Regions from separate parts of the Paenibacillus sp. FSL K6-1558 genome, predicted to be linked through region 1. Evidence: predicted binding sites of a transcription regulator. Region 1 holds the regulator's gene; the other holds the start of a gene.
The links. The regulator CtsR, encoded in region 1, represses protease genes until heat stress. The targets are predictions, from matches to a motif close to ATGGTCAATAAAGGTCAAACA.
Positions count from the first base shown of each region.

Region 2: clpP (ATP-dependent Clp endopeptidase proteolytic subunit ClpP) is a predicted target of CtsR. The motif match lies at 5,393-5,413, and genes of this name have one in related genera.

Region 1 is NZ_JBBOCV010000001.1:2,910,722-2,921,851, forward strand. It holds gene radA (DNA repair protein RadA) at 1-1,152, opposite strand, end outside; gene MHI38_RS12690 (ATP-dependent Clp protease ATP-binding subunit) at 1,455-3,917, opposite strand; gene MHI38_RS12695 (protein arginine kinase) at 4,114-5,184, opposite strand; gene MHI38_RS12700 (UvrB/UvrC motif-containing protein) at 5,213-5,731, opposite strand; gene MHI38_RS12705 (CtsR family transcriptional regulator) at 5,763-6,224, opposite strand; gene MHI38_RS12710 (GNAT family N-acetyltransferase) at 6,721-7,905, opposite strand; rRNA gene rrf (5S ribosomal RNA) at 8,112-8,228, opposite strand; rRNA gene MHI38_RS12720 (23S ribosomal RNA) at 8,383-11,130, opposite strand, start outside.
Region 2 is NZ_JBBOCV010000001.1:3,968,121-3,979,250, forward strand. It holds gene MHI38_RS17165 (uridine diphosphate-N-acetylglucosamine-binding protein YvcK) at 1-613, shown strand, start outside; gene whiA (DNA-binding protein WhiA) at 620-1,552, shown strand; gene MHI38_RS17175 (HPr family phosphocarrier protein) at 1,778-2,047, shown strand; gene MHI38_RS17180 (SIMPL domain-containing protein) at 2,222-2,974, shown strand; gene MHI38_RS17185 (stalk domain-containing protein) at 3,339-4,436, shown strand; gene clpP (ATP-dependent Clp endopeptidase proteolytic subunit ClpP) at 4,706-5,302, opposite strand; tRNA gene MHI38_RS17195 (tRNA-Arg) at 5,483-5,557, opposite strand; gene MHI38_RS17200 (sugar-binding transcriptional regulator) at 6,056-7,087, shown strand; gene gap (type I glyceraldehyde-3-phosphate dehydrogenase) at 7,209-8,216, shown strand; gene MHI38_RS17210 (phosphoglycerate kinase) at 8,366-9,547, shown strand; gene tpiA (triose-phosphate isomerase) at 9,581-10,333, shown strand; gene gpmI (2,3-bisphosphoglycerate-independent phosphoglycerate mutase) at 10,335-11,130, shown strand, end outside.

The DNA of each region.
Region 1 (11,130 bases):
TGGCACATCTCTCAAGCTGGAGGCAATGCTAACTGCCACAGCCAGATCGACCGCTGGCTCATCCAGCCTCACCCCACCAGCGACATTCAGATAGGCATCCTGTGTCTGCAGGAACATACCCATGCGTTTTTCAAGCACCGCTATAATTAGATTTAATCGATGATGGTCGATACCTGTTGCCATCCGCCTAGGAGAAGGGAAGTGGGTCGTGGAAATCAAAGCCTGTAATTCTACAAGCATCGGACGTGTGCCTTCCATACTCGCCACAACGGTAGATCCAGCTACCCCTAGTGGACGTTCAGATAAAAATAACTCGGAGGGATTACCGACTTCACGAAGGCCATCTTCCCCCATTTCAAATATGCCAATCTCGTTAGTAGAACCGAAACGGTTCTTCACCGCACGAAGGAGACGATACGTATGATGCCGCTCTCCTTCGAAATAAAGCACACAGTCCACCATATGCTCCAGCATACGCGGACCAGCAATGGCACCTTCTTTGGTAACATGCCCTACAAGAACCGTTGCAATGCCTCGGCCTTTCGCAATCCGCATGAATCTAGACGTACATTCCCTTACCTGTGCTACACTTCCTGGTGCGCTGGTAACTTCGGGCAGATATACGGTCTGAATGGAATCGATGACAAGAAAATGCGGCTGGATCTGATCCACCGCTTCCTCAACCCGCTCCATATTGGTTTCACAGAGCACATACAGCTCCGGCGAAAGTGCACCAAGACGGTCTGCGCGCAGCTTCGTCTGCTTTACGGATTCTTCTCCAGACACATATAACACGCGTAGCCCCGAGTGGGTCAGCGCATGAGAAGTCTGTAACATCAATGTTGATTTTCCAATCCCCGGGTCGCCCCCCACCAGAACAAGCGAACCTGGCACAATGCCGCCGCCCAATACACGGTTCAGTTCACCGATTCCAGTCTGTACACGCGGCTCCTGACCGCTATCTATATCTATGATAGGAAGCGGTTTATCTTTACTGTCAAACAGAGGAGAATTTCTTCCTTGTGTTTTGACTACCGTTTCAGTTTCTTCTATCATCGAATTCCAGGACTGACAGCCAGGACATTTCCCGTACCATTTGGGGGCTTCATAGCCGCATTCCGTACATTGAAACTTAGTTTTTACTTTGGCCACTTCAGCACTCCTATTGATTTTTTTATTTTATAGCAGCATTTTGCATTATTCGACAAAATTTACTCGTTGCCCTGACATACAGGGATACTAAAAGTTTACCATTGTTTGAGATTTTTCGTAAAGGATTATCGCAAACTTTACACATGTTCCTCATCAATATCGCTTCATCTCAATCAAATCTTCACACATCCCTTTATAATTCGTACATACGAAAAAACCTCCCCGGCCAAAGCCAGGGAGGTTCTATATATGAGGTTCTATATATGCGGGTAGCTGAATTCATTCAGCCACATACATCATATTTATTTTGTTTCAATTTCCTCATTGGATGGAACGGCTGCTTCCTTTTTCGTTACAGACAATGCACCATTCTCTTCGTCGATGAGTAAGGAATCCCCTTTAGTCACATTACCTGTAAGCAACTCTTCAGACAATTTGTCTTCAATGTGCTTCTGGATCGCCCGGCGAAGTGGGCGTGCACCGTAAGCAGGATCAAAGCCAGCTTTCGCCAAGAAAGCCTTAGCGTTATCTGTGAGCTCAAAATCCACCTCGTACTCATTAAGACGTTTACGTAGGTCCTCACTCATAAGAGTAACAATCTCAGCAATGTGTTTCTCTTCGAGCGAGTGGAATACGATGATTTCATCGATCCGGTTTAAGAACTCAGGACGGAAGCTTTTCTTCAGCTCATCCATCACTTTGCCCTTCATATTATCGTAATCTGCACCTGCATCCACAACAGCTGTGAATCCAAGAGTAGAATTACGTTTGATCGCTTCTGCACCCACGTTGGATGTGAGAATGATCAGTGTATTACGGAAGTCAACAACACGGCCTTTGGAATCCGTCAGACGACCATCTTCCAGTACTTGCAACAAGATGTTGAAAACTTCGGGGTGAGCTTTTTCCACTTCATCCAGCAGGACAACGGAGTACGGTTTGCGACGAACTTTCTCTGTCAACTGTCCGCCTTCTTCGTATCCAACATAACCTGGAGGCGCTCCGACCAGTCGTGCTGTGGAGTGTTTCTCACCATACTCGGACATATCAATCCGGATTACGGCATTTTCATCACCAAACATTGCTTCAGCAAGTGCACGAGCCAGCTCGGTTTTACCTACACCGGTAGGACCGAGGAAGATGAATGAACCCATTGGGCGTTTTGGATCTTTAAGTCCTGCACGTGCACGGCGAACGGCGCGGCTGACCGATTTAACAGCCTCATCCTGACCGATTACACGTTCATGAAGAATGGACTCCAGATTCATCAGACGCTGTGTCTCTTCTTCTTTCAGCTTGTTCACCGGAATTCCTGTCCAGTTGGCTACCACTTGAGCGATATCCTCCGGAGTGACTTCGGAATCGGTACGACCTTGTTTTTCTTTCCATTGATTTTTCGTTGTATCAAGCTCTTCACGGATTTTTTGTTCCGTATCACGCAGTGCCGCTGCCTTTTCGAACTCTTGACTCTGAACCGCGGCGTCTTTTTCCTTACGGATATCTTCCAGACGGCTCTCCAATTGTTTCAGGTTTGGCGGAATCGTATAGGAGTTCAATCTTACTTTTGATCCTGCTTCATCGATCAAGTCGATCGCTTTATCCGGTAAGAAACGATCTGTAATATACCGATCCGACAATTTGACAGCTTGCACAATCGCTTCGTCCGTAATTTTCACACGGTGATGCGCTTCGTAACGATCACGCAGACCATGCAAAATTTGAATGGCTTCTTCCGGTGATGGTTGATCCACTGTAATCGGTTGGAAACGACGCTCTAGCGCAGCATCCTTCTCGATATATTTGCGGTACTCATCCAGTGTCGTTGCACCGATGCACTGTAATTCTCCACGAGCAAGAGCCGGTTTCAAGATGTTCGATGCATCAATCGCGCCTTCTGCGCCACCCGCACCAATCAGTGTGTGCAACTCATCAATGAACAGGACAATGTTGCCCGCCTGACGAATCTCATCCATGATTTTTTTCAATCGATCCTCGAACTCACCACGATATTTGGTTCCAGCAACAACCGAACCCATATCCAGCGTCATTACACGTTTATCACGCAATGTTTCGGGAATTTCGTTTGCAATAATTTTTTGGGCAAGCCCCTCGGCAATTGCTGTTTTACCTACACCCGGTTCACCGATCAATACCGGGTTATTTTTGGTACGACGACTCAATACCTGAATCACACGCTCAATTTCCTTGCTACGGCCAATAACCGGGTCAAGGTTATTCTCTCTGGCATACGCCGTCAAATCACGAGCGAGGCTGTCCAGCGTTGGTGTGCTTACATTGGCAGGTGTGCCGTTGTGGCTGGAAACTGCTTCACTGCTACCGAGCAATTGCAGTACTTGCTGACGTGCTTTGTTCAAGCTGATGCCAAGGTTATTGAGCACACGTGCCGCAACGCCTTCACCTTCACGGATCAGTCCGAGAAGAATGTGTTCTGTGCCAACATAGGTGTGGCCGAGTTTACGCGCCTCATCCATCGATAATTCAATTACTTTTTTCGCACGTGGCGTATATGCAATGTTCGTAGGTTGCTCTTGGCCACGGCCAATCAGCGTTTCTACTTCATCCTGAATTTTTTCCAATCCGAGTCCCAGGCCGATCAGTGCTTTGGCAGCAATGCCTTCACCTTCACGAATGAGGCCGAGCAAAATATGCTCCGTACCGATGTTATTGTGACCGAGACGGACAGCTTCTTCCTGCGCGAGTGCGAGCACCTTTTGGGCCCGTTCCGTAAATCTTCCAAACATCATATCTCCTGCACCTCCATGGTTTTGGATAAAACGAGGGATTCCATTCTATTTGAATGCCCCTTCGTTATTCTTCATATCACTTTTGTTTGCAGCCATGCTGCGAATAAAATCATTGGTAGCTTCAGTCTAGATGGAAGCTTATTATATAAAAGCCGCAGATGCGGCATGAAACCCATATTAACGCTTAAAGGAAGGTTTAACCAGAACTTTTAGCTGCATTGATCGTATCACGAATTAACTGAGCACGGTAGATGTCGCGCTCATCTGTACGCATATCCCCAAATGTTTTTTGTAAAAAACCTGGCTGAGTCATTACATTCAACTCATTCATCACTGGAATCGATAATCCTTCCAACAAACCAAGATCTACGCCGAGCCGCACATCCGACAAACGTTGCGCTGCTTCCTTCGTATCTACAATCGCTGCATGAGACAAAATCCCGTAGGAACGCATCACTCGATCCGTAATACGCAGTCTGGAATCAGTAATGAGCCGTTCTCTTGCGGTACGCTCATGACCAATCATCTGTAAAACAACACCGTGGAGGTTGTCAATCACTTCTTGCTCCGTCTGTCCAAGTGTAATCTGATTGGAAATCTGGAACAAGTTGCCCATCGCCTCGCTACCCTCTCCATAGATCCCTCGCACCGTTAATCCCACTTGAGACACGGCACTGAGGATACGGCCAATCTGCTGAGTCATAACCAATGCGGGAAGGTGCATCATAACCGATGCCCTGACACCTGTTCCAACATTCGTTGGACAACTGGTCAGATACCCTCTGCGATCATCAAACGCATAATCCACGTGCGCTTCAAAAGCATCATCTATAGCGGAAGCTTTCTCCCAGGCCTCTTTGACCTGGAACCCCGGATAGAGGCACTGGATACGCAAATGATCCTCTTCATTGATCATAATACTTACCGACTCATCCTCACTAAGAATTACGGCTCCGTTGGTCGATTCATTCGCCAGACTCGGACTAATCAAATGTTTTTCCACCAGCACACGCTTGTCGAGTTCGTCAATATCGATCAGATCGAGTGTAGTAAAATCACCAAAGGCGTGTACGTCATCGTACTGAAGTACTTCGCTCAGCTTATTCAGCACCTCTTCCGATTGCTCACTCGAAGCCAGCATTGGAAACGGGATATGCTGAAGGTTACGTGCGATCCGGACACGACTGCTGATTACGATCTCCGAATCAGTTGCATCACTGCGCATCCAGTCACTGAGCGCCTTCTCTGTAAAACGCAGATTAGGCATCATGCTTCCCTCCTACTTATGACAAACTTTACTCTTGAGCTATTTCTTTTTCAAGTTCCCGGATCTGGTCACGAATCTGAGCGGCCTCTTCGAACTCTTCTTGAGCAATGCTCTGCTGCAGATTTTGCTTCAGATCGGCAATTTGCCGTTTCACCTTAATACGCCCGCCTGCTCTGGCAGGAACTTTACCTACATGCGATGTACTACCATGCACTCGCTTGAACAAAGGGTCCAGACGGCTGTCAAAGTATTTATAACAGGAACTGCAGCCAAAACGACCAACTTTGCTGAACTGAGCATACGTCATGCCACATTCTTCACATTGCAGCGTTTTAGCAGGAGCAGCACCTGAACTTTTGCCTGCCGGATCAAAATCGAGTATTCCTGATAACAGGTTGTGTATAGAGAATCCTCCTGCTGTTCCAGGAATCATCTCCCCCTTCTCTCGGGCACATGATTCACAAATATGAAATTCCGTCTTCTCGCCATTTACAATTTTCGTAAAATGAAGTGTAGCCGGACGTTTGTTACATTCTTGGCACAGCATATAGATGTACCTCCTTTGATCCCGATAGTTTTCATTTACCGAGCAAAGATATTAGCATTGCCTTCAACATTCTGGCACGAATTTGATCCCGGTAAGGAAGTTTGACCATAAGAACTTCTCTCGACACAGCCGCACGCATCAACCCGGCTTCCCGCTTACTTAAAAAACGCGCTTCTTCCAATTGATAAATCAAGCCTTCCGCAGCAGTCTGTCCAATCTCGTCACCAATACTGTGATGCAGATGGTTGTGCAGCGCCGATTGGGCAGGTAATTCAATGCGTTGTATACGAACATACCCACCACCGCCACGTTTACTCTCGACGAGATACCCTTTTTCAAGAGTGAAACGGGTGCTGATGACATAATTGATCTGGGAAGGTACACATGAAAACTGATCTGCCAGATCATTACGCTGAATCTCAATCATTCCTTCGGGACTTTCATGCAAAATACCCTTCAGATATCGTTCAATAATATCAGAGATATTACGCATCCAATCATCCTCCACTGTCTGAAACGTTAAGTCAATAAGGACCACACGCCCCCCACAGAGTACACCTTCTCCACCCATTTAACCACTCAGAGAAACAGCGAATCTTGCTGATACAAGTGTTAAACAGGAGAACAAAGGAAGCACGAAGGTCCTTGAATATCCCCTTGATCTTCCAATGATGTGTTCCGACTTACGGTACTTTTCATCAGAGAACAGTAAGAAAGCTAACGTCATATCATAGGTAAATAGCACGTATTCCAGAAATATAATCCTACGTATTTAACCTTGAGTTGACTTTGACTTTCTTTGACTTTATATACATTATAGCATATTTTACTGTTTTGCCAAGTGGGGGCACTATTCATTTTTTACGATTTTACACGAAATATTCGCCTGACACAAAAAAACCTCTCCCGGACATCGGGAGAAGTTCTCATTGCTTCCAATTGCGCTTCATATCTGTTGGAATGAAGTCGTACTCGATATAGATCGTCGCTCAAAAGAAATCAAGCAAATAGGTTTCACGTTTGGGAACTGCCTTTTCCAACGCTTGGATAGCGCTCACTGGCCCTTCCAATCTACCGATCTGTGCCATCTCTGCGGGTCTACGATAACCCATTAACACGGCTGAAAGGGATTGAATACTGAGACGAATCGGCTGATTCAGCTGACCTTCGCCATCCGATTTTGCCTTTTTCCATATTGAAGCGGTTCCGTTCATTGCCACGTTTAATTCCCATACACCTTCGTTCCACGGAGCGTAAGCATCTTCGACGTCAAGCCAAATCTGTACGGGCGAGTCTTGACTGGCAAAAGGGTACTGCGAAATGAACTGCTCCACGCTCACGATTCGTGCCATAAAGTAAGGCACTACCTCTTGCCCAATCCGTGGATTGTCCAATTGAAATGCAAGCAGATCACTTGCAGGTGCCTGTAAAGTTACTTCGTCAATCATGGAATCGTGATTAGCAATGAACGTCCAAAGCCCTCGTCTGGACTCTTCATTCAAATGAATGAACTCACCGATGGTAAACTTACTTTCCTTGACTTCGTAGAGGACATACCCTTGCGGCACTCCTGCCTCATCATAGTATACAGCACGCTGGCTTCCTTTTTTGACATAAACGGAATTTTCCCACCACGCATCATCACGATTCAAAGTCCCATTATAGCGCGCTGCATAAGCGTCATACACCTGCTTCAATTCTGCAAGCTCAGCATTACCACGTTTGATCGTGCCTGGTGTCAGTTGCTTGGCAGGCAGTTGAGCCGTAGACAATTTGTATTTCTTATATTCAACATAGGTTTCCCAGCCATACTTTCGATAAAAAGAAAACGAAAACGGATGCAGGAAAGATACACTTTGTTTATTCCGATTCATCTCTTCTAGTGCGTATTTCAGCAATCCTGCTACCCAGCCCTTACGTCTATATTCCGGCCATGTGGCTACACCCGCGATTCCACCCATTTCAAAGGACCTTCCATGGATATAGGTCTGAAAAGGAATAATCTGCAACTTGGCTCCAACCTGACCATCCGCATAAACCCCCAATACATTATGCTTAGCGAATTCCTGGCGCCGCCTCTCCAACTGATCCTCTGTTAATTTAAATTGAAAAGCATACTCGGAGAGCGCCATACAAGCCTCATAATCGTCGATCGTTAATTTGCGAAGTTCCATACTAATCTGCACCTCATTTTCTTCTAATGTAAGTTCATTCTGTACAAAAGGCTGCTTGTGCCCTTTTCTTACATTTGAGTGTCTCAGAGGTTCCCTTTAAAGTCAAACAAGAGATGTAACGTTCACATCTCCTAAATCATAATGTCTTCTGAATTTTAATATATAAAATAAAAACCACCACCGAATTACATCGGCAGTGGTTCTTCGCTTGGCGGCGTCCTACTCTCCCAGGACCCTGCGGTCCAAGTACCATCGGCGCTAGAGGGCTTAACGGTCGTGTTCGGGATGGGTACGTGTGGAACCCCTCCGCCATCGCCACCAAACGCGATTGGTCGAAGCATAGCTTCTTCCATATCCATTTTGGAATTGAAAATCATACACACATTCCGTGATGTACCGATTTTCATTTCACCATTCAGAGTGTTGTTCTCTGAAAACTAGATTCGAAACGAAACGTACGCGATTTAAAACTTGCTATTGGATAAGCCCTCGACCGATTAGTACTGGTCAGCTCCATGCATTGCTGCACTTCCACCCCCAGCCTATCTACCTCGTCGTCTTCAAGGGGTCTTACATACTGGGAAATCTCATCTTGAGGGGGGCTTCACGCTTAGATGCTTTCAGCGCTTATCCCGTCCGTACATAGCTACCCAGCGGTGCTCCTGGCGGAACAACTGGTACACCAGCGGTACGTCCATCCCGGTCCTCTCGTACTAAGGACAGCTCCTCTCAAATTTCCTACGCCCACGACAGATAGGGACCGAACTGTCTCACGACGTTCTGAACCCAGCTCGCGTACCGCTTTAATGGGCGAACAGCCCAACCCTTGGGACCTACTTCAGCCCCAGGATGCGATGAGCCGACATCGAGGTGCCAAACCTCCCCGTCGATGTGGACTCTTGGGGGAGATAAGCCTGTTATCCCCAGGGTAGCTTTTATCCGTTGAGCGATGGCCCTTCCATGCGGTACCACCGGATCACTAAGCCCGACTTTCGTCCCTGCTCGACTTGTAGGTCTCGCAGTCAAGCTCCCTTATGCCTTTGCACTCTTCGAATGATTTCCAACCATTCTGAGGGAACCTTTGGGCGCCTCCGTTACTCTTTAGGAGGCGACCGCCCCAGTCAAACTGCCCACCTGACACTGTCCCCGCACCGGTTTACGGTACCAGGTTAGAACCTAGATACGATCAGGGTGGTATCCCAACGGTGCCTCCACGCAAGCTGGCGCTCACGCTTCAAAGGCTCCCACCTATCCTGTACAGATCGTACCCAAATTCAATATCAAGCTGCAGTAAAGCTCCATGGGGTCTTTCCGTCTTGTCGCGGGTAACCTGCATCTTCACAGGTATTAAAATTTCACCGGATCTCTCGTTGAGACAGCGCCCAAGTCGTTACGCCATTCGTGCGGGTCAGAATTTACCTGACAAGGAATTTCGCTACCTTAGGACCGTTATAGTTACGGCCGCCGTTTACTGGGGCTTCGGTTCACAGCTTCGGGATTACTCCCTAACCACTCCCCTTAACCTTCCAGCACCGGGCAGGCGTCAGCCCGTATACTTCGCCTTACGGCTTCGCACAGACCTGTGTTTTTGCTAAACAGTCGCTTGGGCCTTTTCACTGCGGCCCCCTCGTGCTATTCACACTACCGGGGCACCCCTTCTCCCGAAGTTACGGGGTCATTTTGCCGAGTTCCTTAACGAGAGTTCTTCCGCGCGCCTTAGAATTCTCTTCTCGCCTACCTGTGTCGGTTTGCGGTACGGGCACCTTCATCTGGCTAGAGGCTTTTCTTGGCAGTGTGAGATCATGACCTTCGCTACTGTAATTTTCACTCCCCATCACAGCTCAGCCTTACGGTTAGCGGATTTGCCTACTAACCAGCCTTACTGCTTGGACAGGCATCCATCAGCCTGCGTCACTACCCTACTGCGTCCCCCCATCGCTCGTAACGATTTACGGTGGTACAGGAATTTCGACCTGTTGTCCTTCGACTACGCCTTTCGGCCTCGCCTTAGGTCCCGACTTACCCTGAGCGGACGAGCCTTCCTCAGGAACCCTTAGGCTTTCGGCGGATCAGATTCTCACTGATCTTTTCGTTACTCATACCGGCATTCTCACTTGTATAATGTCCAGCGCTCCTTACGGTACACCTTCAACCCTTATACAACGCTCCCCTACCCCTGGATCGACTTCACTCCAGCTTCGAAGCCCTGTGTTTATCCCCTGGGAACCATTTGGTCTTCCAAGGCTTCACACCTTGTCAGACAAAAATGTCCTTGTGGTAAACACCGCCTCAAAGAAGCAGTGAAGTCGATCCAAGCCATAGCTTCGGTGGTGTGTTTAGCCCCGTTACATTTTCGGCGCAGAGTCACTCGACCAGTGAGCTATTACGCACTCTTTCAATGGTGGCTGCTTCTAAGCCAACATCCTGGTTGTCTGTGCAACTCCACATCCTTTCCCACTTAACACACACTTGGGGACCTTAGCTGATGGTCTGGGCTGTTTCCCTTTTGACAATGGATCTTAGCACTCACTGTCTGACTCCCGGAAGTAAGTCTATGGCATTCGGAGTTTGACTGAGCTTGGTAACCCTTGCGGGCCCCGCACCCAATCAGTGCTCTACCTCCACGACTCTGTTTTCCGAGGCTAGCCCTAAAGCTATTTCGGGGAGAACCAGCTATCTCCGAGTTCGATTGGAATTTCTCCGCTACCCCCACCTCATCCCCGCATTTTTCAACATGCGTGGGTTCGGGCCTCCAGTGCGTGTTACCGCACCTTCACCCTGGACAGGGGTAGATCACCCGGTTTCGGGTCTACGTCCACGTACTATAGTCGCCCTATTCAGACTCGCTTTCGCTGCGGCTCCGGCTCTTCACCTTAACCTTGCACGGGAACGTAACTCGCCGGTTCATTCTACAAAAGGCACGCCATCACCCCTAAAACGGGCTCTGACTTTTTGTAAGCACACGGTTTCAGGTTCTATTTCACTCCCCTTCCGGGGTGCTTTTCACCTTTCCCTCACGGTACTGCTTCACTATCGGTCGCTAGGAAGTATTTAGCCTTGGCAGATGGTCCTGCCGGATTCATACGGGGTTTCACGTGCCCCGCACTACTCGGGATCCGTCTCGGAGGGAACAGACTTTCAATTACAGGGCTTTTACCTTCTTTGGCGGGCCTTTCCAGACCTCTTCGCTTAACCGGTTCCTTTGTAACTCCATGTGAGACGTCC
Region 2 (11,130 bases), 1.1 Mb from region 1:
TAGGGGTCAGGTGCTTCCGGCAGCAGGTCAAGCTGTTGTGCTACATGCTGAGATGGAGGATGGAACAATTATTACTGGTGAGTCCAAAATCCCTGAGGCAGGCGGGCGTATTAAACGTGTCTTTCTTGAACCGGATCACGTGGAGCCGTTGCCAGAAGCTGTGGAGGCTATACGCCAAGCAGATGCGATTCTTATTGGCCCAGGTAGTCTATATACGAGCATCCTTCCTAATCTGCTTGTGCCCAAACTGGCAGAAGCTGTCGTTCAAACGGATGCGGTGAAGATGTTTATTTGTAACGTAATGACACAGCCGGGAGAGACCGATAATTATACAGTGAGTGATCATCTTAAGGCAGTGCATGATCATATTGGTCACCAGCTCTTTGACTACGTGATCGTGAACAATGGTGACATTCCGCTACAAGTGCAGAATAAGTATGCGGAAAAAGGAGCAAAACCGGTTGTTCTCGATATGAATGTGCTGAAAAGTTCAGGTTATCAGGTTGTCGCAGATACGCTGGTTTTGTTCAAAACCTATCTGCGCCATGATGCTGATAAGCTCAGCCATCATATTTACCAACTGGTTCAAAATTGGATGTTACGGAAGAGGTGAAGTCCCATGTCATTTGCAGCACAGACCAAAAAAGAATTAACGATGATTGAAAGTGAAGCGTGCTGCGAACAGGCGGAACTTTCAGCCCTCATCCGTATGCTTGGTGCAGTGCAGTTATCGAATAAAAAAGTCATCTTGGATATTTCGACAGAGAATGCTGCGATCGCAAGAAGGGCATACTCTCTGCTTAAAAAGCATTTTCAAGTGCATACGGAATTGTTGGTTCGCAAAAAAATGCGGCTGAAGAAGAACAATGTGTATATTGTTCGTGTTCCGTCTATGGTTCAGGAGATTCTAAAGGAGCTGCACATCGTCTCTGAAGGATTCCTGTTTACTCCTGGCATTAATGAAGAGTTACTGGAGAAGAATTGTTGTAAGCGAGCCTATCTTCGTGGTGCGTTTCTGGCAGGTGGTTCCGTAAATAACCCGGAGGGCTCCTCATATCATCTGGAGATTGCGTCCATGTATGAAGAGCATTGTCAGGCACTGGTGGATTTGGCTAATGAATTTCATCTTAATGCCCGGTGTATAGAAAGGAAAAAAGGATTCATCCTATACATTAAGGAAGGCGAGAAAATCATTGAGTTGCTTAGCATCATTGGTGCTCACCAGGCCTTGTTCAAGTTTGAAGATGTTCGAATTATGCGGGACATGCGTAACTCGGTGAATCGAATTGTCAATTGTGAGACAGCTAATCTGAACAAAACGATTGGCGCGGCGGTTAGACAAATCGACAATATCCGTTTACTGCAAAAGGAAGTAGGTCTGGAATCTCTTCCGGATAAGCTACGTGAGGTAGCTGAGGTAAGGCTTGCTCATCCCGATATCAATCTGAAGGAAGTAGGCGAATTGCTAAAAGGTACGGTGAGCAAATCGGGCGTGAACCATCGCCTTCGGAAGATTGATGAGCTTGCTGAGAAAGTGCGTGCGGAACGTTAAAGTTGAAGGTTGAAACGAATCATTTAGGTTTAAGGTTTGTTATGACCTTACCAGGTCGTGTTGGGTTACTCGTGCGGGTGAAGGAGAGGCTTCGGCTCTGGATTTTTGCCTATGCTGGCGGGCTATGTTTTTTCTTCTAGTGTCCTGCACGGGTTAATGGTATAATGTTGTATAAATATAATTGTGTATTTAATGTCCAGATTTCATAATAGGGGGTAAGTTTCTATGACAAAGCACCCGGTAGTTGTCCGTTTGAAAACGGGTCTCCATGCCAGACCTGCAGCACTGTTCGTTCAGGAAGCGAATAAGTACTCATCTGAAGTGTTCGTCGAGAAGGACGATAAAAAAGTAAATGCTAAAAGTATCATGGGAATCATGAGCCTTGCGATCAGTACAGGTACAGAAATCCATATTAGTGCTGAAGGCGCGGATGCGGATCAGGCTGTAAACGCTTTAGTTAGTCTGGTTAGCAAAGAAGAGCTTGAGAATCAATAAGCTTCATGAACTCCATTCAATCCATGAAGAAGTCCCGCAAGGGGCTTTTTTGCGTTTTATATAAAATTTAATTAAACGGGTCCGTCAAGTGCAACATTATGGAATTTGTCCCGTCTGTTAAGGTATCAAATCGCTTCAAGTTTGAGAAGTTAACATATGAGGAGGTTATTCGTAATGGGTAAACAATGGATGAAACCGTTTGGTGCAGTGCTGGTGGCAAGTTCGTTGCTGGTCGGAGGAACGGCTTATGTAGCTCCAGGAAATTATGCTTATGCTGCCGAAGTTCAGGGCGTACAGCAAAATGTAATCAATGTCGTAGGTAAAGGTGAGATTCAAGTGAAGCCGGATATTGCCTATCTGTCCATCGGTGTGAACAGTACTGCCGATACTGCGGCGTCAGCTCAGAAAGCAAATGCTGCTAAGATTCAAAAGGTTACTAATTTGCTGAAAAACACATGGAAGATTAGTGCCGATGATATTCAAACCAGTCAATTTTACGTGCAACCAAACTACACGTATAGCGAAAAAGATGGACAGAAAATTAAAGGTTACACAGCACATCACACATTGACAGTAACATATCGTGATATGGACAAGATTGGTGAACTGCTGGATGCAGCCTCCCAAGCAGGGGCCAATAATATTGAAAATGTACGCTTTACAGTAGAGAATCCAGAGAAATACGAATCCGAAGTGATTGCTAAGGCGGTAGCTAATGCAGATGTGAAAGCAGGAGCGATCGCTAAAGCGGTTAAACGTCAGCTGGGTACTGTTCTATCGGTAAGTCAGCCGGATGCTAATGTTCCTGTGTTCTATGCATCAGAGCTCATGTCGCAAGCGAAGAGTGAATCAGATGCAGGTACACAGATCGAAGCTGGTCAGGTCAAAGTAAGTACCGTTCTGAATATCACGTATGAGATGAAGTAAGGAACTTTGCACTTCACGGGATAAAATATTAAATATTAAGAATTTAAAATAATGACAAAAGCACTGTCCTTCGGGGCCGTGTTTTTTTGTTGCACATGCTGGCTTTGAGGAAGCGGGGCCGGAAAGTGATTATATGACTGGTTTGAGAACAGAGTGAATCATGTCTTTTTTGTAGCATTGTTCGTGACAAAACATTCATTTTCTGCAATGAATATTGGACTATTTTCATCAACATTGTAACTGGGGCTGTAAACCTTTCCGATAATGGGTTAATTATAATAAAGAGGCAAGCGTATGGCCTATGCAATCTAATTCTATTTACATACGCATTAAACCTGATGGAATATAGAGAGGAGTTTTATAGATGAAAACATGGAAAAAGTGGACGAGTGCATTATTGGCAGCAGGTGTAATTATGGGAGGAAGCACAGCATGGATGGATCAATCGGTTCAAGCAACATCCGTATCTGCCAAAGTAACTGCACCGGCTGAAGTAACGTTGAAATCAGGTGGAAAAACCCTCACGCAAAAAGGGTTGCTCCAAGGTGGATCTACATGGGTGGCGCTGACAGCAGTTAAGGATGTAGCAGGTGGGACATTGAAATATGATGCAAAAACAAAGTCATATACAGTAACTGCAGCGAACAATGCAATGACTGTGAGTTTGATGGATGGACAGCCAAACGTGTATATTAATGGTTTTTATCCTCAAGTGGAAGCAAAGTTGATCCAGGGTCGTTTGTACATCCCGTTCTCTGCAATGAGAGATTATTTGGGTGTACAAGGTAGCTGGGATGCCAAAACCAAAACACTGACCCTGAGTAAAGTGAAACAAAATAACGTTCAGGTGAAATCGACCAAAGCGAGTGTAACCGTTAAAAATGCTGAGGTGGATGTGCAGTACCCGCAAGTGAGCGGACTAGCGAGCAAAGAGGCCGAAGCTGCGATTAACAAAGTGCTCAAAGATGAAGTGGACACCGCTGTTGCGGCGTTCAAAAAACAAACGTCAGAATTCGGTGGAGCAACCGCAAATCGTCCATATGCATTCGAAGCTTCTTATGTGGTGACTTACAATGAGAACGGTGTGCTGGGTCTGATCACTCAACGTTATGAGGACTATGCAGGCGCACATGGCATGACGACTCGCACCGGTCATACGTTTGCTCTCGACACAGGTAAAGAGCTGACACTGGATGATGTAATTGCAAACAGCAAATCGATGCGTGAAACGATCAGCAAAAAGGTTGGCGAGCAACTGAAAGCGAACGCGGGAGCCCTGAACGACTACAAAGGCCTTAACAAAGATCAGGATTTCTACGTGACGCCAACAGGCGCAGTGGTATTCTTCCAGTTGTATGAGTACACCGCGTATGCGGAGGGCTTCCCTGAATTCAAGTTCACTTACAAAGATATTCTGCCTAAAGGAACCGCACCATTCAGCAACGTAGCTTCTGAGAAGTAAGTTCGTTTTAGCTTAGATGAAATCATAAAATAAATTAAATTCAAGTCAAAACAAGACAAGAGCACTTATACCTTTTATTAGTGAAAAATAATAAACCAGAAGCCTCCGTCAAAGCAAGAATGACGGGGGCTTCTGGTTTATGCAGGCAAGGCACCCCAAGTCCGGGTGGTGAGATTGCCTGTTATAATTAAAAAGCGCAGAGCGTGCTCACCTATATTCAGATGATGCCCGCCCTGCGCTTATTTACGTTGTCTCCAGGCAGCTAAAGCTTAGATGCCTTGGGAGCCTACGTTTTGGATTACTTTATCGATGATACCGTAATCGGCTGCTTCAGCAGCACTCATGAAGTAGTCACGATCTGTATCTTTTTCGATACGCTCCAGGGGTTGACCTGTGCGCTCGGAGATGATGCGGTTCAAGGTATCACGCATTTTCAGGATGCGGCGTGCACGGATTTCGATGTCCGAAGCTTGACCTTGTGCACCACCAAGAGGTTGGTGAATCATAATTTCACTGTTTGGCAACGCAAAACGTTTGCCTTTTGCACCGGCATTCAACAAGAATGCACCCATGGAAGCCGCCATACCTACGCAGATCGTAGATACATCCGGTTTGATGAACTGCATTGTATCGTAAATTGCCATACCCGCTGTGATGGATCCGCCTGGGCTGTTGATGTATAGGTGAATGTCTTTCTCCGGATCTTCCGCTGCCAGGAACAACATCTGTGCCATGATGGCATTCGCTACAACGTCATTCACGTCGCTGCCAAGGAAAATGATACGATCCTTCAGCAATCTGGAATAAATATCATAGGCGCGCTCACCCCGGTTGCTCTGTTCAACGACCATTGGAATATAACTCACGTGAAAAACCTCCTCGGAAATGTAAATGTTAAATGGTGTTTATACTTAAACTGTTACCGTATTAACCACATCATAAACAATCTCAAACAAAAAGTCAAAGAAAGTCAAACTAAGTTTGAAAAAAAAGAAACCTTTCCGGTTTCGTTGGTTAAATGCATTATGAGCTGTTAGAAAATTTAGTGGCGCGCCCGCCAAGAATCGAACTTGGATCTCAGGCTTCGGAGGCCTACGTCATATCCATTGGACCACGGGCGCAAATTATGTGACAGCAATAATGATTATAGCTTATGCACTGGTGAATTGCAAGCAGTTGCTTTGCATGAACATGGTGTGGTTTTCCTTAAGATAAATGGGCTCACGTTGTCTTTCATGAATGGGCCGAGTTATTCCGAAGATGGTTTGAATTGTTTCGGAAATGATCATGATGAAGAAAGATGGATAAAGCTTGTATTTCAGTACATGCTATAAGAAGTTTTGGACATGCCCTATGAAAATGAAACACAGCAAGATATAGATGTTATGTGTGGACTTCTTCTATATATGGTGTGAGATCCTCATTTCCTTATCTCGATGTGTAAAGGTTGTGAAAATAGGCGCGTACAAACGCCTGCTAACCTGTCGAAATAAGCAATCGAAACACTTGCATCTCGCGTCAGTTTTAGGTAGAATGAACGTGGGACTTAAAAAGTTAACCCGGGACATTTTAAGGCCATGCAGAAAGCTTGGAACATGAAGCTTGCGGGAGTGGAAAGCATGCGAACGATCTTGGAAGTGCAAAAGCAGCTTCTGCCCGATCTCATGGATGTCTTGAAAAAACGCTATACGATTCTGCACCAGATCATGTTATCGGATGTGATTGGGCGGAGAACGTTAGCCAATTCCATGCAGATGACCGAGCGGGTTCTGAGAGCTGAGACCGATCTGTTAAAGGCTCAGGGACTTATCGAAATTGACAGTGCAGGGATGAAGATCAGCGAGGCGGGTTATAATTTGCTGCAGCAATTAGAACCTGTCGCGAAAGAGCTGTTTGGATTATCCGAGCTGGAAGAGCGAATCAAGCAAGCCTACGGTCTGCAAAAGGTAGTCGTGGTTCCTGGTGATTCGGATATATCTCCTTACGCCAAAAGGGAGCTTGGAAGAGCTGGAGCAAAAGCTCTCAGCAGTATCATGAATGACAACGACGTTGTCGCTGTAACAGGCGGATCAACAACGGCCGAAGTCGCAGAACAACTCACACCACCGACTTCAATGAAGGGTGTCTGGTTTGTACCAGCACGCGGAGGGTTGGGAGAGAGCCTGGAAATTCAGGCAAATACGATTGCATCCACGATGGCAAAACGGACAGGGGCTCAATACAAACTCCTGCATGTACCGGATTTGCTTAGTGACCATGCCTATGAATCACTGATCCAGGACCCGGGAGTTCAGGAGATTTTACAGCTGATCAGGCAATCTCGCATCGTAATTCATGGCATTGGTGATGCTGTGGAGATGGCGAAGAGACGCAAGCTTGCACCGGAGATCATTGACGAACTTCAGGAGCAGGGAGCTGTATCGGAGTCCTTCGGGTATTACTTCAATGGTCAGGGTGAGGTGGTACATACCATGCTTACGCTGGGCATGCGGCTTCAGGATATCGAACGCACCGATGTAGTCATTGGCATTGCGGGCGGCAAAAGCAAGGCAGCTGCCATCCATTCCGTACTGCGGTTCGGACAGGAAGATATTCTGATTATTGATGAGGCTGCGGCCGAAGTCATCGTCGCTGACATGGAAAACATCTAACTTTTCAGAGATGAAATGGTTTTATTTTGAACACAACTCTTGTTGTCTTGACGGACTTTACCGTCTGTCTTGAATATATAGCTTCATAAAAAACTAATCAAAACTTGGGAGGAACTTACTCATGATTAAAGTAGGTATTAACGGTTTTGGACGTATTGGTCGTTTGGCATTCCGCCGTATTCAAAATGTAGAGGGCATTGAAGTAGTAGCAATCAACGACTTGACTGACGCTAAAATGCTGGCTCATTTGCTCAAATATGATACAACTCAAGGTCGCTTCGATGGCGATGTTGAAGTACATGATGGTTTCTTCAAAGTAAACGGCAAAGAAGTTAAAGTACTTGCTAACCGTAACCCTGAAGAACTGCCTTGGGGAGACCTGGGTGTAGACATCGTTCTGGAATGTACTGGTTTCTTCACAACAAAAGAAGCTGCTGAGAAACACTTGAAAGGTGGAGCTAAGAAAGTTGTTATCTCCGCACCAGCTACTGGCGACATGAAAACCATCGTTTACAACGTAAACCATGAAATTCTCGACGGTACTGAAACTGTAATCTCCGGCGCATCTTGCACAACAAACTGCCTGGCACCTATGGCAAAAACACTGCAAGACAAATTCGGAATCGTTCAAGGTTTGATGACTACAATTCACGCTTACACTGGCGACCAAAACACATTGGATGCTCCACACCCTAAAGGTGACTTCCGTCGTGCTCGCGCAGCAGCTGAAAACATCATTCCTAACACAACTGGTGCTGCTAAAGCAATCGGTCTGGTTATCCCTGAACTGCAAGGCAAATTGGATGGTGCAGCTCAACGTGTACCAGTAGCTACTGGTTCCCTGACTGAGCTTGTAACTGTTCTGGGCAAAAAAGTTACTGCTGAAGAAGTTAACGCAGTAATGAAAGAAGCTTCCGATCCACAAACTTTCGGATACACTGAAGACGAAATCGTATCTTCCGATATCCAAGGAATCACTTTCGGTTCCCTGTTTGATGCAACTCAAACTAAAGTTCTGACTGTTGGCGACCAACAACTGGTTAAAACTGTAGCTTGGTATGACAACGAAATGTCCTACACAGCTCAATTGGTTCGCACATTGGAGCACTTTGCAAAAATGATCAAGTAATATCTGTAATAACATAGAGCGGAAACAGATTGTTATTGTTTCCGCTCTTTATATATGGATATTTAGTTAATTTCTCATGAACACCAGGACTGACAAGGGATTCAGCTCTTGAAAGGTTCACCAAATACATGGGTGCGGAGGAAATAGAGATGAACAAAAAAAGTGTACGCGATATCGAATTGAATGGAAAACGGGTATTTGTCCGTGTAGATTTCAATGTGCCGCTCGAAGATGGTAAAATTACAGATGACAAACGTATTCGTGCAACACTGCCTACGATCAACTTCCTGATCGAAAAAGGTGCAAAAGTAATCTTGGCGAGCCACATGGGACGTCCAAAGGGTGAAGTTGTAGAATCCATGCGTTTGACACCAGCAGCTGAGCGTTTGTCTGAATTGCTGGGTAAACCGGTTACTAAAGCGGATGATTCCGTAGGTGAAGCGGTTAAAGCTCAAATCGCAGCAATGAATGATGGCGACGTATTGTTGCTTGAGAACGTTCGTTTCCACGCAGGCGAAGAGAAAAACGATCCGGAACTGGCAAAACAATTTGCTGAACTGGCTGACGTATTCGTTAACGATGCATTCGGCGCAGCTCACAGAGCACATGCTTCGACTGAAGGAATCGCTCACTTGCTTCCAGCAGTGTCCGGTTTGTTGATGGAAAAAGAGCTTGATGTGTTGGGTAAAGCAATCTCCAACCCTGAGCGTCCTTTCACAGCAATCATCGGTGGTTCCAAAGTAAAAGACAAAATCGATGTGATCGACAACCTGCTGAATATTGCAGACAACGTAATCATCGGTGGTGGTTTGTCTTACACATTCATGAAAGCTCAAGGCCACGAAGTAGGTCAATCCTTGCTGGATGAGTCCAAATTGGATGTAGCACTTGGCTTTATCGAAAAAGCAAAAAAACTGGGCAAAAACTTCTACCTGCCAGTGGATATCGTAATCTCTGACGATTTCAGTGCAGACGCAAACACAAAAATCGTTGAAGTTGGCGACATTCCTGCAGATTGGGAAGGTATCGACATCGGTCCTAAAACACGTGAGATCTACGCTGACGTTGTTAAAAACTCCAAACTGGTTGTATGGAACGGACCTATGGGCGTATTCGAAATCGAGCCATTCTCCCACGGTACTCGTGCAGTAGCAGAAGCTTGTGCTACAACATCTGCTTACACAGTAATCGGCGGCGGCGATTCTGCAGCGGCAGCTGAGAAGTTCAAATTGGCTGACAAAATGGACCACATCTCCACAGGTGGCGGTGCATCGCTCGAGTTCATGGAAGGCAAAGTGCTTCCAGGCGTAGTTGCATTGAACGACAAGTAAGCTTTAAGCTATAGCATGAAGGAGTTGAAACCAATGAGAACACCAATTATCGCGGGTAACTGGAAAATGTTCAAAACGGTTTCCGAATCCAATGACTTTATTCAGGAAGTTAAAGGAAAAGCGGAAGTCGCAGGCGTAGAAACAGTAATCTGCGCACCTTTTACAAACCTGCCATCCCTGGTAGAAGCTGTGAAAGGCACTAACATCAAAATCGGTGCACAAAATCTTCACTTCGAAGACAACGGTGCATTCACTGGTGAAATCAGCGGTATCATGCTGAAAGAACTGGGTGTTGATTACGTGATTATCGGTCACTCGGAGCGCCGTCAGTACTTTGCGGAAACCGATGAGACTGTCAATAAAAAGTTGCATGCAGCATTCCGTCATGGATTGACTCCAATCTTCTGCCTTGGTGAAACGCTTGAAGAGCGCGAAGCAAACCAAACAAAAGACGTATGTAAAGTGCAAACCGAAGCAGCTTTTGCTGGTCTGACTGCTGAGCAAGCAGCTCAAGTGGTTATCGCTTATGAGCCAATCTGGGCGATTGGTACAGGTAAATCCTCTACATCCCAAGATGCGAATGAAGTTATTGCTTACATCCGTACATTGGTGAAGGATCTGTACAACGAGCAGGTTGCAGATGCGGTTCGTATCCAATACGGCGGCAGCGTGAAACCGGAAAACGTAACAGAATACCTCGGACAAAGCGACATCGACGGCGCACTTGTTGGCGGTGCCAGCTTGCAGCCGGCTTCGTTTATCGCGCTTGTTGAGGGGGCGAAGTAAGATGACAGCTCCAAAACCTGTAGCACTGATCATTATGGATGGCTTCGGTCTGCGTAACACGGTGGAAGGCAATGCGGTAGCGCAAGCCAAAAAACCGAACTATGACCGTTTCATGAGCCAGTTCCCACACACAACTTTGACTGCATGCGGTGAGGCTGTAGGTTTGCCGGAAGGCCAAATGGGGAACTCCGAGGTAGGTCACTTGAACATTGGTGCCGGCCGGATCGTATATCAGGATTTGACCCGTATCTCCAAATCGATTCGTGACGGCGAGTTCTATGACAATGAAACACTTGTCAAAGCGGTGCGCGAAGCGAAACAGAACGGTAAAAAGCTTCATCTCTACGGCTTGTTGTCCGATGGTGGCGTACATAGTCACATCGACCACTTGTTCGCGATGCTGGATCTGGCTAAAAAAGAAGAAATGAATGAAGTATACATTCATGCCTTCCTGGATGGCCGTGATGTTATGCCGGATAGTGGTAAAGACTTCATGCAGAAGCTGATCGCTAAGATTGATGAAGTGGGTGTAGGTAAAATCGCAACGGTTCAAGGCCGCTACTATGCTATGGACCGTGACAAACGCTGGGAGCGTGTGGAGAAATCTTACCGCGCCATCGTTTACGGTGATGGGCCGAAATACACTGATCCACTCAAAGCGGTTGAGGAATCGTATGAGAAATCCGTATTTGATGAGTTCGTTGAACCAACGGTTATCGTTCAAGCGGATGGTGAGCCGGTAGGTCTGGTAGAGAGTGGCGATTCCGTCATCTTCCTGAACTTCCGTCCTGACCGTG